Regions from separate parts of the Devosia sp. 63-57 genome, predicted to be linked through region 1. Evidence: riboswitches for the same ligand, from Rfam matches in the RefSeq annotation. Region 1 holds a riboswitch; the other holds the start of a gene.
The links. Region 1 has a riboswitch for cobalamin ahead of BGO80_RS12145 (hypothetical protein). Riboswitches for the same ligand answer to the same signal wherever they lie in the genome.
Positions count from the first base shown of each region.

Region 1 (7,912 bases):
GAGCCGCGCATAGCGCAGGCGGCGCTCGTAAAGCCGGGGCAGCAAGGCGTCGACCAAGGCCAAAGCCGCGGCTGGGGTGGGGGCAATGGTGAGATAGCGGGAAATGGAGAAATCCGCCGGGTAGAGGCCGGTGGCACTGCCCGAAACGGTGTCGTGCACCTGCAATTGCCGGAGCTCGGAGGGTTCGAGACTGAGCAGCAGCGGCAAGCCATGGCGGTGGGCGAAGCCGACCGTATCGGGGCTGGAGCCCGCCACATAGACGGGGATGTCATCGCCCTCGGGCAGCAGCGGGCCGACCGCAAAGCTGGAGGTCGGCCAGACGCTGTCGGCGGGGACCAGGGTGGGCTGATGCCAGGCGGAGCGGATGAGATCGAAGGCCTCGAAGAAGCGGCTGCCGGTTTCTGCCGGGTCGATGCCCAGGGCCGCGAGCGTGGTGGGAAAGGTGCCACGGCCGATGCCGAAATCGAAACGGCCACCGCTCTGGCCGTGCAATTGCGCCACCTGCTCGGCAAGCAATAGCGGATGATAGAGCGGCAGCACCATGATGGAGGTGCCGACGCGAATGCGTCTTGTCGCTCCCAGGATGGAGGCGGCAAGCAGCAGCGTCGACGGATAGGGATCGGGCGGCTGCTGGAAATGGAATTCGTTGAACCAAAGGCCGTCAAAACCGAGGCCATCCATACGGGCGCAGAAGTCGAGCACCTGGCGATGGTCGAGCCGCTTGGAGCCGCGGGTAAATCCGGCAATATCGACCCTCATCGCGCCGTCCCCTCCCTGGGCGCATGACGGCAGCCAGCAGCAACCGGCCGGCAAGCCGGCACGGTCCGCAGACCGGTCATGAACGCAATTCTCCTCCCCCGCGCTTTTGTGATGGCGGGTTCATTGTGGCGATGGTTCCACAGGCGCAGCAGCAAAACCTGCACAAAACTGCAGTATTTTTGACAGGGGCGAAATACGGGCGAGCAAGGCGCGACGCAGCCGGCCTCCGGCGCGGTTGGCACGCGGAAATTGCGAAACAGCCGCAAAGGCGGCAAGACAAGCGCGAGCGCTTTACGGCGCGCACCAGAATGTGGCGTGTTCATGCCCTGCCCCTTGCCGGAACACCTCGTCCGACTTCATGGTCTGTTGCCTGGGCAGGTCTCCTGGCTCACGGCTGATCATGCGCTGCGTCGTCTTCCCGGACCCGATCGATCCAGTGACATGGTGACGAAGCGCTCGCCGCTTACAGTTGCGAGGGCAGCCACGGCGTTGGCCCCTGATGGGTAGTCCGCACCGTGTTCCCTTTTAATCCGCGCGTCATGGCGGAACCAAAGCGGGCAATCCATCGCATGAGCGCGCCAACGATGCAAGCGGATGGGAAGCGGCAGTGGAGCCGCGCTTGCTTTTCCGGGTCATTTGGGCGAGAGAGAAGACAGTCCTCGGACCCGGTGCAATTCCGGGTGGCTCTTCTGGCCGCCGATCCGCCAGACAATCCAGCATGCTATTTCCTAGCACACAACGCGCTCTCGCTTTCTGCGACTTCAGCCGTCTGGACCTTTCATGACCTTTGCACAATCCTTCCGCCGCGATTGGCTTTCCAATATTCGGGGCGATATCCTCTCGGGACTGGTGGTCGCCCTCGCGCTCATCCCCGAAGCCATCGGTTTTTCCATCATTGCCGGCGTCGATCCCAAGGTAGGGCTCTATGCCTCGGTGATCATAGCCATCACCATATCTTTTGCCGGCGGGCGTCCGGCCATGATCTCAGCCGCCACTGCCGCCACGGCCGTACTGTTCGGTACGCTGGTGCGCGAGCATGGCCTCGACTACCTCCTTGCGGCCAGCATATTGGCCGGGCTGATCCAGATCGTGGCTGGCTGGCTGCGCGTTGGCGCAGTCATGCGCTTCGTGTCGCGCTCGGTGATGACCGGCTTCGTCAATGCGCTGGCCATCCTCATCTTCATGGCGCAACTGCCCGAGCTGATCGGGGTGTCCTGGCAGACCTATGCGATGATCGCAGGGGGCCTGGCCATCATCTATCTGTTCCCCCGCCTTACCCGGGTGGTCCCGTCGCCGCTCGTCTGCATCCTGGTGCTGACGGCACTGGCATTGATGTTCAATATCGACACGCGCAATGTCGCCGACCTGGGCGCCCTGCCCAATGCGCTGCCGACGCTGCTGCTGCCCAATGTGCCGCTCAATTTGGAGACCCTGATGATCATCCTGCCCACTTCGGTAGCCGTTGCGGCGGTTGGTCTGCTCGAGAGCCTGCTCACGGCCTCCATTGTTGATCAGATGACCGATTCCAGCAGCAACAAGAACCGGGAAAGCGTCGGTCAGGGCATCGCCAATATCGCCTCGGGCCTGTTTGGCGGCATGGCCGGTTGCGCCATGATCGGCCAGTCGGTGATCAATGTGAAATCGGGTGGGCGCACCCGCCTTTCTACCTTTGCCGCAGGCGCGATTCTGCTGTTCCTGCTGCTGGTGCTTGGAGACTGGGTGGGGATGATCCCCATGCCGGCGCTGGTCGCCATCATGATCATGGTGTCGGTGGGAACCTTCAGTTGGTCCTCACTGCGCGATCTGGCGCATCACCCGCGCCGTTCGAGCATCGTCATGCTGGCAACGGTGATCACGGTGGTCGGTACACACAACCTGGCGCTGGGCGTCGGAGTTGGCGTGTTGCTGTCCGGCATCTTCTTTGCCTGGAAGGTGGCGCAGATCTTTCGCGTCACCACAACGCTCAGCGACGGCGTGCGGAGCTATCGCGTCGAGGGCCAGCTGTTCTTCGCCAGCGCCGAGGATTTCCTTGCCGCTCTCGACTTTACCGAACCGGTGGGGACAGTGCGCATCGACCTGACCGAAGCCCATCTGTGGGACCTTACCGGAGTGCAGGCCATCGACATGGCGGTGCTGAAATTCCGTCGGGCCGGAGCGGCAGTGGAGGTCATCGGGCTCAATGAGGCCAGCGCCACTATCATGGACAAGCTGGCCGAGCATGATCGGCCCGGCGCCATGGAACGCATGTTGGGCCATTGAGGCGGCGCAAGCAGGCCGACCAGCCTAGGCTTGGATAGCGTCCCAGCACATGTGGGCCACCAGCTGCCGGTCGGCTGCCGAGAGCGCCTTGCCGGTTTGGCGCAGGCGCTTGAGGGCGTTGCGGATGGAACCGCGCACAAAACTCATGATCAGGGTGGGCGTACCCGACCGAACGACGCCCACCGCCTGGGCAGCGACAAGCATGTCGATGCCGTCCTGCACCAGGGGACCGAAGACCGACTTGGCGTCTTCCATTGAGATCAGAGGGTTGTTGTCGAGATAGTCGAACAGCCGCGCCCGCTCGGTGTCTTCCCAGATGAACTGCATGTAGCGCTCGATATAAAGGCGGACCCTGGCATCTTCCGCTAGCCCCGGCATGTCCGTCAAACTGAGGGCCGCGGCCATTTCAGCGCTGACCTTGTTGTAGACGCCCAGCACCAGGTCTTCCTTGCTGCGGAAGTAGTTATAAAGCGAGCCAGTGGCGACACCGGCTTCCTCGGCGATCGCCGCCATCGAGCATTGCAGGCCATTGCGGACGATCAGTCTGGCGGCAGCGTCGAGAATGCGCTGCGCCTTGTCAGGCATTACATCCATTTTCTGAATGAACCTTCATTCACTTGTCATGAGGCGACGGTAACTCTGTCACCGCCGCTCCGCAAGCCCCCAACGAAAATAACGGCAAAACAAATAGTTACGGCGCATCCACGCTGCTTTTGACGCCATCGACAGGAGAAAGCCCTTGTCCGCACCGACCACTTTCGTTCACCTCACCGACCTGCATGTGGGCAATCCTGCAGTGCAGGACGACCATCTGCATTCCGACACCACGGCAACGCTGCGGGCCATCCTGGCCGATGTGAAAAAACTCTCGCCGCAGCCCGATTTCATTGTGGCCTCTGGCGATCTGACCAATCGCGGTGATGCCGGTTCCTACGAACACCTCAAGGACCTGATCGCCGAAGCCGGCCTCGACATGCCCATCCTGTTTGCCCTCGGCAATCACGACCGCCGCGATGGCTTCTATCCGGCCATGCTGGGACGCACCTCGGAGCTCGATCAGCCCTACGATCATTCGGCCGTCATCGGCGGGCTGCATGTGATCGTGCTGGATACCAGCGTGCCCAACAAGATCGGTGGCGCCTTTGAACCGGGGCAGCTCGACTGGCTGCTGTCTGAGCTCGGAAGCCATGCCGACCTGCCCAAGCTGCTGGTCATGCACCACGCCCCGGCGCTTGACACGCATGACCCCTCGATGGAGTGGGAATCGCTCTCCTATGCCGACACCGAGGCGCTGCGCCAGGCCGTTACCGGCAAGAGCGTCATCGGCATTCTTTCAGGCCATATCCACTATGACCGCGTCGCCAATTGGTATGGCATCCCGACCGTGGTGGGCATCGGCCAGCACGCTGCAACGGACGTCTTGTGGCTGCATGAAGGGCTGCGCATGCTCGAGGGCGCCGCCTTCGCCATCGGCAAGGTACGCCCCTCCGGCCTCTCCATCACCTTCGCACCGCAGCCGGCCACGCGCCGCGAGATCGGCGGCTTCCGCTTCGCCGACATGGCCGAGATCCTGAAGAAATACGAAGCCGACACCACCGTCGCAGCCGCCGAATAACCCCGGCGAAAGAGAAAGTCCCATCATGTTTCGCACCACGCTCCTGGCCAGCCTGCTGGCCCTTTCCACCGCCCTGCCGGTGCCGGCTCAGACCATGGCGCCCAGCATCGACCAGCCGGTAACCATCACCTTCTACAATTACAACCTGGCCTCGGCCGGCATCGGCGCGGACGCCACACAGAAGCTCATCAACGAGTTCATGGCGGCCAATCCCAATGTCACGGTCACCGGCATAGGCTATTCCAGCGCCGATTCCAGTCGCATTCAGGCCGACCTCGCCGCCGGCCAGCCGGTGGACCTGGTGCAGACGGTGTTTTCGGACCTCGACTTCTCGGTGCACAATTTCGGCGCCAAGGCGCTGGAGGACATTGCCCCGGCCGACGAAATCAGCGCGCATCTGGCCGGCATGCATCCCAATGGCACCAAGCTGGGCGTGCTGGACGGCAAGACCTATGGACTGGCCTATACCTTCTCGACCCCGGTGCTGTTTTACAATGCCGACCTGTTCCGTGATGCCGGGCTCGACCCCGATGCACCGCCGGCCACCTGGGAAGAACTCAAGGCCGACGCCCTCGCCATCGAAGACAAGACCGACGCCGAAGGCTTCTCTGCCGGGATCACCGGCCCGAGCGCAGCCGACTGGCTGTTCCAGGGCGTGGTGCGCTCCAACAATGGCGAAGTGATCTCGCGCGATCGCAAGACGCTCAAATTCGCCGAGCCGGAAGCGGTCGAGGCCGTGCAGATGCTGCGCGACCTCAACGATGCCGGCGTCTACGAAATCTACGAGGGGCTTGGCGCCGTCGACGCCATGGCGTCGGGCAAACTGGCGATGTATCTGCAGACCAGCGCCTTGCAGGCTGGTCTGGTGAAAGGGGCGGAAGGCAATTTCGAACTGCGCTCGGCCGCCATGCCGCGCTTCGGCGACAAGCCGACCCGCCCCAACAATTCGGGCTCGGCCCTGACCATCCACACCACCGACCCGCTCAAGCAGCGCGCCGCCTGGGAGTTGATGAAGTTCCTGACCTCCGAGCATGGCTATACCGTCATCACCTCGGAAATCGGCTACCTGCCGCTGCGCCCTGCCATCGTCACCGATCCCGCCTATCTCGCCGGCTGGATCGCCGAGCACCCGCTGGTGGCTCCCAATCTCGAGCAGCTTGACCGGCTCGAGCCCTGGGACCCGATGCCGGGCCCGAATTACCGCCAGATCGTCAAAACCATGATGGACGCCGTCGACATGGCAGTGTTCGGCGGGGCCGATGTGCAGGCGACGCTCGCCGATGCGCAGGCCAATGCCCAGGCGTTGATGCCCTAAATTTTCCGGCCCGCCATCACTGCGATGGCGGGCCCCTTTCGGTTTCCCAAGCGGAGCGTGCCATGGCCCTGGCCTCACAATCCCCGACCCGCCTCAGACGGATGACCCAGTCGCACTGGGCGCCCTGGCTCTATCTCGCCCCAGCTCTCCTGACACTCGTGGTCTGGATCTATTGGCCGCTGGTGGATGCCCTGCGCCTCAGCTTTTATCAGTGGAACATGCTGCCCACCTCGCCGCAGACCTTTGTCGGCTGGGAGAACTATGTGCGTATTTTCGCATTGCCGAAATTCTGGCAGGCGCTGCGCAATACCGGCATCTATATCCTGGGCCTATTGCCGCTGGCCGTCCTCGCCCCCCTGGCCATCGCCATCTATACCCATGACCTGCCGCAGCGGTCGCGCAATATCTATCGTGCTATCATCTTCGTGCCGATGATCATCGCGCCGGTTGTCGCCGCCGCGGTGTGGCGCTGGCTGCTCGACCCCGGCTATGGCCTGCTCAACCAGATGCTCAAGGGACTGGGCCTCAACCCGGTCAAATTCCTCTCCGACCCCAATATCGCGATCTGGACGGTGATCCTGATCACCGGGTGGAAACTGATGGGCTTCTCGACGCTGATCCTGTCGGCCGCCAATGCCAATATCAATCCCTCGCTGATCGAGGCCGCCCGCATGGATGGCGCCAGCAAGTGGGCAATCATCCGCGACATTCGCCTGCCGCTTTTGAGCTCGACCGTGCTGTTCCTGGTGGTGATGACCATCCTGCTCGGGGCGCAGTGGAGCTTTACCTATATCAATGTCCTGACCGGCGGCGGTCCGCTGGGATCGACCACCAATATCTATTATCTGCTCTGGGATTTCGGCTTTTCCACCATGTCGGTGGGCTGGAGCTCGGCGTCGGCGATCATCCTCTTCATCGGCTTCGGCGCAGTGGCCTTCGTGCTCTTCCGCCTGATCGACAGGTATTCCTTCCATGACAACTGAAGTGCTTCGCCCGGGAAGCAGCATGGCGCCGGCGCGCCCGCTGCGTCGTATCTCGGAGAAATCCGGCCTCGACACGGCGGCGGGGCATCTGTTGATGGTGCTGCTGTCCATCTTCTGCCTGTTTCCGGTGTACTGGATGCTGGCCAGCTCGTTGCGGCCGGCCAACGCCATGTTCGAGACCAGCCTGTGGCCGACGACCATGTCGCTGGACAACTATACACACGCAATCGACGCTATCCCGATTGCCCGCATGCTGATCAACACGCTGGTCTTCTCGGCGCTATCGACGATTTTCCAGCTGCTCACCGGCATTCTCGCCGCCTTCGCCTTTGCGCGCTGGTCCTTCCGCTTTTCCCGGCTGGTCTATACGGCGGTGGCGCTGACCTGGCTGGTGCCCTTTCAGGTGGTGATGATCCCCAATTACCTGCTGGTCGCCCAGATGGGGCTGCTGGACAGCGTCATGGCGCTGATCCTGCCCAATCTGACCTCGGCGCTCGCCATCCTGCTGCTGGCGCAGGCCATGCGCGGCTTTCCCAAGGAGGTGGTCGAGGCCGCCCGCATGGATGGGGCGCGCAATTGGCGCATTCTCTGGGAGGTGATGGCGCCCAATCTGCGCGGGACCATCGCCTCGCTCGCCATCCTCATCTTCATCTCGACCTGGAACGAATATTTCTGGCCGCTGCTGCTCAGTCGCACGGCGGAAAACTCGGTGATCCAGATCGGCATCCAGATGTTCATGACCGCCGAAGGCAATCAATGGGGTCCGCTGATGGCGGCCTCGACCCTGGCCAGCCTGCCAGTCCTGCTCATCTACATCGTCCTGCAGCGCCAGGTCGTCCAATCCTTCATGAAATCCGGTATCCGCTAATGCACACTACACGCCACCTGCCCGTTCCCGGCACCCACAATATCCGCGATCTCGGCGGCTATGCCACCGCTGTCGGCACAACGCGCTTTCGCCGCCTGTTGCGCGCCGACGCA
Region 1 covers NZ_MKUY01000005.1:794,387-802,298, reverse strand. The annotation lists gene BGO80_RS12150 (LLM class flavin-dependent oxidoreductase) at 1-759, opposite strand, end outside; gene BGO80_RS12145 (hypothetical protein) at 756-1,082, opposite strand; cobalamin riboswitch at 1,116-1,327, opposite strand; sul1 at 1,418-1,473, shown strand; gene BGO80_RS12140 (SulP family inorganic anion transporter) at 1,540-3,018, shown strand; gene BGO80_RS12135 (TetR/AcrR family transcriptional regulator) at 3,043-3,603, opposite strand; gene BGO80_RS12130 (metallophosphoesterase) at 3,758-4,633, shown strand; gene BGO80_RS12125 (ABC transporter substrate-binding protein) at 4,659-5,948, shown strand; gene BGO80_RS12120 (carbohydrate ABC transporter permease) at 6,011-6,931, shown strand; gene BGO80_RS12115 (carbohydrate ABC transporter permease) at 6,954-7,799, shown strand; gene BGO80_RS12110 (tyrosine-protein phosphatase) at 7,799-7,912, shown strand, end outside.

Region 2 (7,912 bases), 260 kb from region 1:
TGGAATTTATAGCCGATGTAATAGCCATGCACGGCCTCGTCCTTGATGATGAGACGGATGAGGTCGGCCGTATTAGTGAGCTTGGCGCGGCTCGACCAGTACATGGGCAGGTAAAAGCCCGAATAGAACAGGAAGCTTTCGAGGAAGACCGAGGCGACCTTTTTCTTGAGCGGATCGCCGCTGTCATACTGCTCCATGATCAGCTGCGCCTTGCGCTGCAGGAACTCGTTTTCTTCCGACCAACGATAGGCGTCGTCCACATCCGGCGTGAGGCACAGGGTCGAAAAGATCGAGGAATAGGAGCGGGCATGCACCGCTTCCATGAAGGAGATATTGCTGAGCACCGCTTCTTCGTGCGGGGTCACCGCGTCCGCCATCAGCCGCACCGCGCCGACGCCATTCTGGATGGTGTCGAGCAGGGTGAGGCCGGTAAAGACGCGAATGGTGAGCTGCTGCTCGACCGAATTGAGCGTCGCCCAACTCGGGATGTCGTTAGAGAGCGGCACCTTTTCCGGCAGCCAGAAATTGGATGTCAGGCGGTTCCAGACTTCGAGGTCCTTGTCATCCTGCACGCGGTTCCAGTTGATGGCGCGAACGCGGGAAAGAGGCTTTACGTGAACGTTCATGGCTTTGGCATTTCAAATTTGACGGCAGCGGTTCCTTCGCCCCCTCCCCCTTGAGGGGAGGGTCGGGGAGGGGGTGGTCGTGCGGTCCACTGATGGACCCCCTCCCTCATTCCCTCCCCTCAAGGGGGAGGGAGGCGCCGGAGCCGTCAGCCCTGTGAATGACGGCAGGCTAAACTCTTACAGCGCGCAGGAAACGCAGCCCTGCACTTCGGTGCCCTCGAGGGCAAGCTGGCGCAGGCGGATGTAGTAGATGGTCTTGATGCCCTTCTTCCAGGCATAGATCTGCGCCTTGTTGATATCGCGGGTCGTTGCGGTATCGCGGAAGAACAGCGTCAGCGACAGGCCCTGATCGACGTGCTGAGTGGCCGCCGCATAGGTGTCGATGATCTTTTCCGGGCCGATCTCATAGGCGTCCTGATAATATTCGAGATTATCATTGGTCATGAATGCGGCGGGGTAATAGACGCGGCCGATCTTGCCTTCCTTGCGGATCTCGATCTTGGAAACGATCGGGTGGATCGAGGAGGTCGAGTGGTTGATGTAGGAGATCGAACCGGTCGGGGGCACGGCCTGCAGGTTCTGGTTGTAAAGGCCTGACATCATCACCTTGGCCTTGAGATCCAGCCAGTCTTCCTGGGTCGGAATGTGAATGCCGGCATCTTCAAACAGCTTGGCGACGCGCTCGGTGGCGGGCCTCCATTCCTTGCTGGTGTATTTGTCGAAATAGGTGCCGTCGGCATATTTCGAATTCTCGAAATTCTTGAACGTCTCTTCGCGCTCGGTGGCGATCAGGTTCGACGCACGGATGGCGTGATAGGTCACCGTGTAGAAATAGATATTGGTGAAATCGACGCCTTCGTCCGAACCGTAATAGATGCGCTCGCGGGCAAGATAACCGTGCAGGTTCATCTGGCCCAGGCCAATGGCATGACTTTCGGCATTGCCCTTGGCCACCGATGGCACCGAGGAAATATTGCTCATATCCGACACGGCGGTAAGGCCGCGGATCGCGGTTTCGATCGTGGTGCCGAAATCACCACTATCCATCGCATTGGCGATGTTGAGCGAGCCGAGATTGCAGGAAATATCCTTGCCCATATGCTCGTAGCTGAGGTCTTCGTTAAACACCGAAGCGTCGCTGACCTGCAGGATTTCCGAGCAGAGATTGGACATGGTGATGCGGCCCGCAATCGGGTTCGCCTTGTTCACCGTGTCCTCGAACATGATGTAGGGATAGCCGGATTCGAACTGAATCTCGGCGATGATCTGGAAGAATTCGCGCGCCTTGATCTTCTTCTTCTTGATGCGCTTGTCTTCGACCATTTCGCGGTATTTTTCGGTGACCGAGATCTCGGTCATCGGCACGCCATAGACGCGCTCCACGTCATAGGGCGAGAAGAGGTACATATCCTCGTTGTCGCGGGCGAGTTCGAACGTGATGTCGGGGATCACGACGCCGAGCGACAGCGTTTTGATGCGGATTTTCTCGTCGGCATTTTCGCGCTTGGTATCGAGGAAGCGCATGATGTCGGGGTGGTGGGCGTGGAGATAGACCGCACCCGCACCCTGACGGGCACCGAGCTGGTTGGCATAGGAGAAGCTGTCTTCGAGCAGCTTCATCACCGGCAACACGCCCGAGGACTGGTTTTCGATATGCTTGATGGGGGCGCCCATCTCGCGGATATTGGTGAGGCTGAGGGCCACGCCACCGCCGCGCTTGGACAGCTGCAGGGCGGAGTTAATCGAGCGGCCAATCGATTCCATATTGTCTTCGACGCGGAGCAGGAAGCACGAGACCAGTTCGCCGCGCTGCTTCTTGCCGGCATTGAGGAAGGTTGGCGTGGCGGGCTGGAAGCGACCGGCGATGATTTCATCGACAAGGTTCTTTGCGAGCTTTTCGTCGCCGCGTGCCAGAGCCAAAGCCACCATGCAGACGCGATCTTCATAGCGCTCGAGATAGCGCTTACCGTCGAAGGTTTTGAGCGTATAGGAGGTGTAATATTTGAACGCGCCGAGGAAGGTGGGGAAGCGGAACTTCTTGTCATAGGCGTGATCATAAAGATCGCGCACGAAGTTAAAGCTATATTGGTCGAGCACGTCCTGCTCGTAATAGCCTTCTTCAACGAGATAAGTCAGCTTTTCGCGCAGATTGTGAAAGAACACCGTGTTCTGGTTCACGTGCTGCAGGAAATACTGGTGCGCGGCCTGCTTGTCCTTGTCGAACTGGATATTGCCCTGCTCATCATAGAGATTGAGCATGGCATTGAGCGCGTGGTAATCCAGCGCCTGATCCTCGTCATGGACCTTGTCGGCCGGCTTGACCGGGCGTTCGAGTGTCAGCGTGTCCAAAACCGTTCCAGTCCTTGTTTGACAGTGGCGACGTCCTCTTCGGTGCCGAGCAGTTCGAACCGATAAAGGAGCGGCACAGCGCATTTTTGCGCGACGATGTCGCCGGCAAGGGCATAGCCGCTGCCGAAATTGGTGTTGCCCGCAGCGATGACGCCGCGAATGAGGCTACGATTGGCCTCGACATTGAGAAAACGGATCACCGGCTTGGGCACCGCCCCCTTGCCGTCGCCGCCACCATAGGTGGGCAGCACCAGCACGAAGGGTTCAGCCACCTCGGGCGGCGCGCTCGCCGCATCGACCGGCAGGCGCATGGCCACCACACCCAGCTTCTCGACGAAGCGATGAGTGTTTTCCGAGGTGCTGGAATAATAGACGAGCCCGGCCATGACCCGATCAGGCCAGCGCGCCGATCATGTCCGGACGGAAGCCGGCCCAATGCTGGTCACCGGCAACGACAACCGGCACCTGGCGATAGCCCATGGTTTCGACGCGGGCATAGGCTTCGGCATCTTCGGAAATGTCGATGATGGAATAGGCCAGGCCCTTGCGGTCGAGCGCGCGGGTGGTGGCGGTGCACTGGACGCAGGCGGGCTTGGAATAGACGGTGATGGTCATCGAATGGGTTTCCTCGCGGACATTGTGCTTGGCGCGGGGACAGACAGGGAAACGGCGCATGGCAGATGCCATAGCGATACCGCTCGCCTGACCGGACACCCCGCCGGTGGACGTTACTACGCTCGGGGCAGGTCTCCTGACTGGCGGGTCACAGCACTCATCCGGCCTTCCCGGAGCCTTTTGGGCCCAGTGGCATCACGCGAACAAGAACTCGCCGCTTACAGTTGCGGGGGCAGTTTCGGCCTTGCACCGAATTCCCATCTTAGCCGCCACGGCTTGCGCGCAGCGGAACCTCGAACACTACATATGGTATATGACCACTCCATTACGTCAATGTCGGCTTGCCATGATCGACGGGGATTCTGACGCATTTTGGCCTTGACGCTGCCGCGACTCCGGAGCGCCCCCAAGGAATCCGGGACTTTTGGGCAAAGTGAAAAACGGCAAAATTGTGCCGGAACCATCACGGCGCCCCTGCGTTGGCCCCACACAACCTAGAGGGAGACCGGCATGGCTGAGGCAAGGGCGCGACACACCACTGACCGGGGCCCGACCTATTGGTGGGCGGTGATCGTGGCGGTTCTGCTCATTGCCTTTGGGGCGCCGATTGCCGCCGGTGGACTTTACCTCATCACCCTCGGTGGCTCCTGGTATTACCTGCCGGCAGGCATCGGCCTGTTGCTCACCGCGTTTCTGTTGATCCGGCAGGACCGCACGGCCATCGGGGTCTACCTTCTGACCTATATCGGCACGCTGGCCTGGGCGTTTTGGGAGGCCGGGTTCAATGGTTGGGCCCAGGTGCCACGACTGGTCGCGCCCAGCGTGGTGCTGCTGCTGGTGTTGTCCACCTGGCCGGCCTTGAAGCGCGGCCGCCGCAGCTTCGGCACGGGTACGGCGGCCACGGCGGTGACCATTGCCGGACTGTTTGCCGCCATCGGCATTGCCAATCACAGCGTGGAAAGCACCTTGGCCCAGGACACCGACGCCCCGGTGACCGAACCGGCTACTGCCCCGGTCCCCGCGCCTGAAGATACGCAGGCCACCACCGAAGATACGGCCACGCCCCCTACGCCCCTCGACGTCACCCCGATCAATTTCGCCATGCCCGAAGCCGGCGCCGACTGGCCCGCCTATGGCGGCACGCATCATGCGACCCGCTATTCGCCGCTGTCGCAGATCACGAGGGATAATGTGGGGGACCTCGAACTGGTGTGGGAATATCGCACCGGCGATATGCCGGAAGAAGATGAGCGCTATTCCAACCAGAACACCCCGCTCAAGATCGGCAACCAGCTGCTGCTGTGCTCGGCGATGAACAAGGTGATCTCGCTCGACGCCCAGACCGGGCTCGAGCGCTGGCGCTACGATCCGCAGGTACCCACCGACGCCATTCCCTATAATGCGACCTGCCGGGGCCTGGCCTATTATGCCTCGCCGACGCTGGAAAGCACCGAGCTCTGTGCCGAGCGGGTGATCATGAACACGCTGGATGCGCGGCTGATCGCGGTTGACGTCGCCACGGGGCAGCTGTGCAGCGACTTCGGCAATGGTGGCATTGTCGATCTGGAGCAGGGTCTCGGTCACACGGTGCCGGGATGGTATGCGCCAACCTCGCCGCCGACCATCGTGCGCAATGTGGCCGTGGTCTATTCGCAGGTGCGCGACAACCAGCGCCGCGACGCGCCCTCGGGTGTGGTGCGCGGCTATGATACCGAAAGCGGCGACATGCTCTGGGCCTGGGATATGGGCCGGCCGGGCGAAAAGGGCCTGCCGCCTGAAGGCGAGACCTATACACGCGGCACGCCCAATGTGTGGACCATTGCCTCGGGCGACAATGAGCTGGGCCATGTCTATCTGCCGCTGGGCAATTCGGCGGTCGACTATTGGGGCGGCATGCGCTCGGAAGCGGAAAACACCTATTCCACCGCTTTGGTGGCGCTCGATGTCACAACAGGCGACGTGGCCTGGTTCTATCAGACGGTGCATTACGACATCTGGGATTATGACCTGGGCTCGCAGGGATCGCTGGTGGACTTCCCGACCGAAAACGGTCCGGTGCCGGCACTGATCCTGCCGACAAAGCAGGCCATGTTCTGGATCTTTGATCGACGCACCGGCGAGCTGCTGGTGGAAGTGGAAGAGCGTCCGGTGCCGCAGGGCGGCGTCGAGCCCGAGCGCCTTTCGCCGACCCAGCCCTTTGTCGTCGACTTCCCGAACCTGTTGCAGCCGGACCTGCTCGAAAAGCACATGTGGGGCATGACGCCGCTGGATCAGCTGTGGTGCCGCATCCAGTATCGGCAGGCCTATTACGAGGGTATCTATACGCCGCCCTCCGCGGATCGGAACTGGATCCAGTGGCCCGGTTATAATGGTGGCTCGGACTGGGGTGGCGTGGCCATCGACCCAGTGCGCAATATCATGGTCGCCAATTACAACAATACGGCCAATCTCAACCGGCTGATCCCGCGCGAGGATGTGGACGCCATGGGCGTGCGCTCCATCGACCAGGGCGGCCGCGAAGATGGCGCGCCAAGCAATGTCAGCCCGCAGGGCGATACGCCCTGGGGCATCAAGGTCAATGCCGGCTGGCGCGTGCCGTTCACCGACATGCTGTGCACCCAGCCTCCCTATGGCGGCATCACGGCGATCGATCTCACCACGCGTGAAGTGCTGTGGGACAAGCCCTTTGGTACCGCCCGCAAAAACGGTCCCTTCGGCATTCCTTCCATGCTGCCGTTCGATATCGGCACGCCGAACAATGCCGGCGCCGTGGTCACCGCATCGGGGCTGATCTTCATCGCCGCGACGACCGACGACCTCATCCGCGCCATGGATATCGAGAGCGGCGAAGTGCTGTGGGAAGCCGAACTGCCAGCCGGCGGCCAGGCCGGGCCGGCCATGTATGAGGTGGATGGCCAGCAATTCCTCGTCATTAATGCGGGTGGCCACAGTTTCATGGAAACCCCGATCGGAGACTATTTCCTCGCCTATGCCCTGCCCGAGACCCACGCGGCGGTGGATGCGATGACAGGGGAAGGGGCGGAGTAGGCGGGGCATCCCTGTGCCGGAGGGCGGTGAGCGTGGCCCTTTTGCCTCCCTCCCCCTTGAGGGGAGGGAATGAGGGTGGGGGTCCATCAGTGGATCTCTGAACCACCCCCTCCCCGGCCCTCCCCTCAAGGGGGAGGGAGAGCAGGAACCGCAGGCCTTGTGCGTCTTGGAAAAACGGAACGGAAAATGGATCAAGCGTCAGCCTTTTCCTTCGATATGAGTTATTGCGGCTCGCCGCCGACCCCCGCCGAGCTGATGGGGCGGTGGAATTTCGAGCCGGGTCTGATCACCGGTCTGGTGCTCACGGCGCTGGTTGGCGCGGTGCTGCTGCGCTCTGCGGATAGCGGCCGCAAGGCGGCTTTTGCCGGAGCCTGGGGACTGGCGGCGGTGCTGTTCGTCTCTCCGCTCTGTGCGCTGACCGTGGGGCTGTTCTCGGCGCGAGTGGGGCACCATGTGCTGCTCGCCATGGTGGTGGCGCCGCTCCTGGCACTGGCACTGCCGCCGCGCTGGGGGCGGGTGCTGCCGCTGCTGCCGCCCCTCGCCCTCTCGACCATCGCGCTCTGGCTCTGGCATGCACCGGATGTCTATACCGCCGCTTTCAGTCATCCCGGCATCTACTGGGCCATGCAATTGAGCCTTTTGGGCACCTTCACCTGGCTCTGGCTCGGGCTCATCCGCAATGGATCGGTGCTGCCGGCGGGGGTGACGGCTCTGTCGAGCGCGATCCAGATGGGGCTGCTCGGGGCGCTGCTGGTCTTTGCGCCCGCGCCGCTCTATGTGCCGCATTTTTCCGGCACGCTGGCCTATGGGTTCTCGCCGCTGGATGACCAGCAGTTGGCCGGGCTGATCATGTGGGTGCCCGCGAACCTTCCGCTCATGGTGCTGGCGCTGTGGCGGCTGGTGGCGGCGCTGGATTCCAGGCAGACGCGGCAGACGGCAGCCTCATGATCGTGACCTGGCTCAAATTCATCCATGTGGGCACCATCGCCTTCTGGGCCGCCGGGCTCATCGCCCTGCCGTTCCTTTATCTGCAGCGCAGGGGGCTCGAGGACGAGGCGCTGCATCGCCTACACGCCTTTGCGCGTTTTCTCTACGTCAGCATCGTCTCGCCCGCCGCCTTTATCGCCATAGGCACAGGCACGGCGCTGATCTTTCTGATGGGCACTTATGAGAACTGGTTCTCGGCCAAGCTGCTGGGGGTCGCCGTGCTGACCGGCATCCACATCTTCTCCGGCTTGATGATTTTGAAACTCTTCGAGCCGGGCCGGGCCTAT
Region 2 covers NZ_MKUY01000005.1:537,589-545,500, reverse strand. The annotation lists gene nrdF (class 1b ribonucleoside-diphosphate reductase subunit beta) at 1-626, opposite strand, end outside; gene nrdE (class 1b ribonucleoside-diphosphate reductase subunit alpha) at 804-2,975, opposite strand; gene nrdI (class Ib ribonucleoside-diphosphate reductase assembly flavoprotein NrdI) at 2,963-3,361, opposite strand; gene nrdH (glutaredoxin-like protein NrdH) at 3,369-3,590, opposite strand; cobalamin riboswitch at 3,700-3,901, opposite strand; gene BGO80_RS10940 (membrane-bound PQQ-dependent dehydrogenase, glucose/quinate/shikimate family) at 4,101-6,638, shown strand; gene BGO80_RS10935 (cytochrome c oxidase assembly protein) at 6,825-7,586, shown strand; gene BGO80_RS10930 (CopD family protein) at 7,583-7,912, shown strand, end outside.
Region 2: another riboswitch for cobalamin. It lies ahead of nrdH (glutaredoxin-like protein NrdH); the one in region 1 lies ahead of BGO80_RS12145 (hypothetical protein).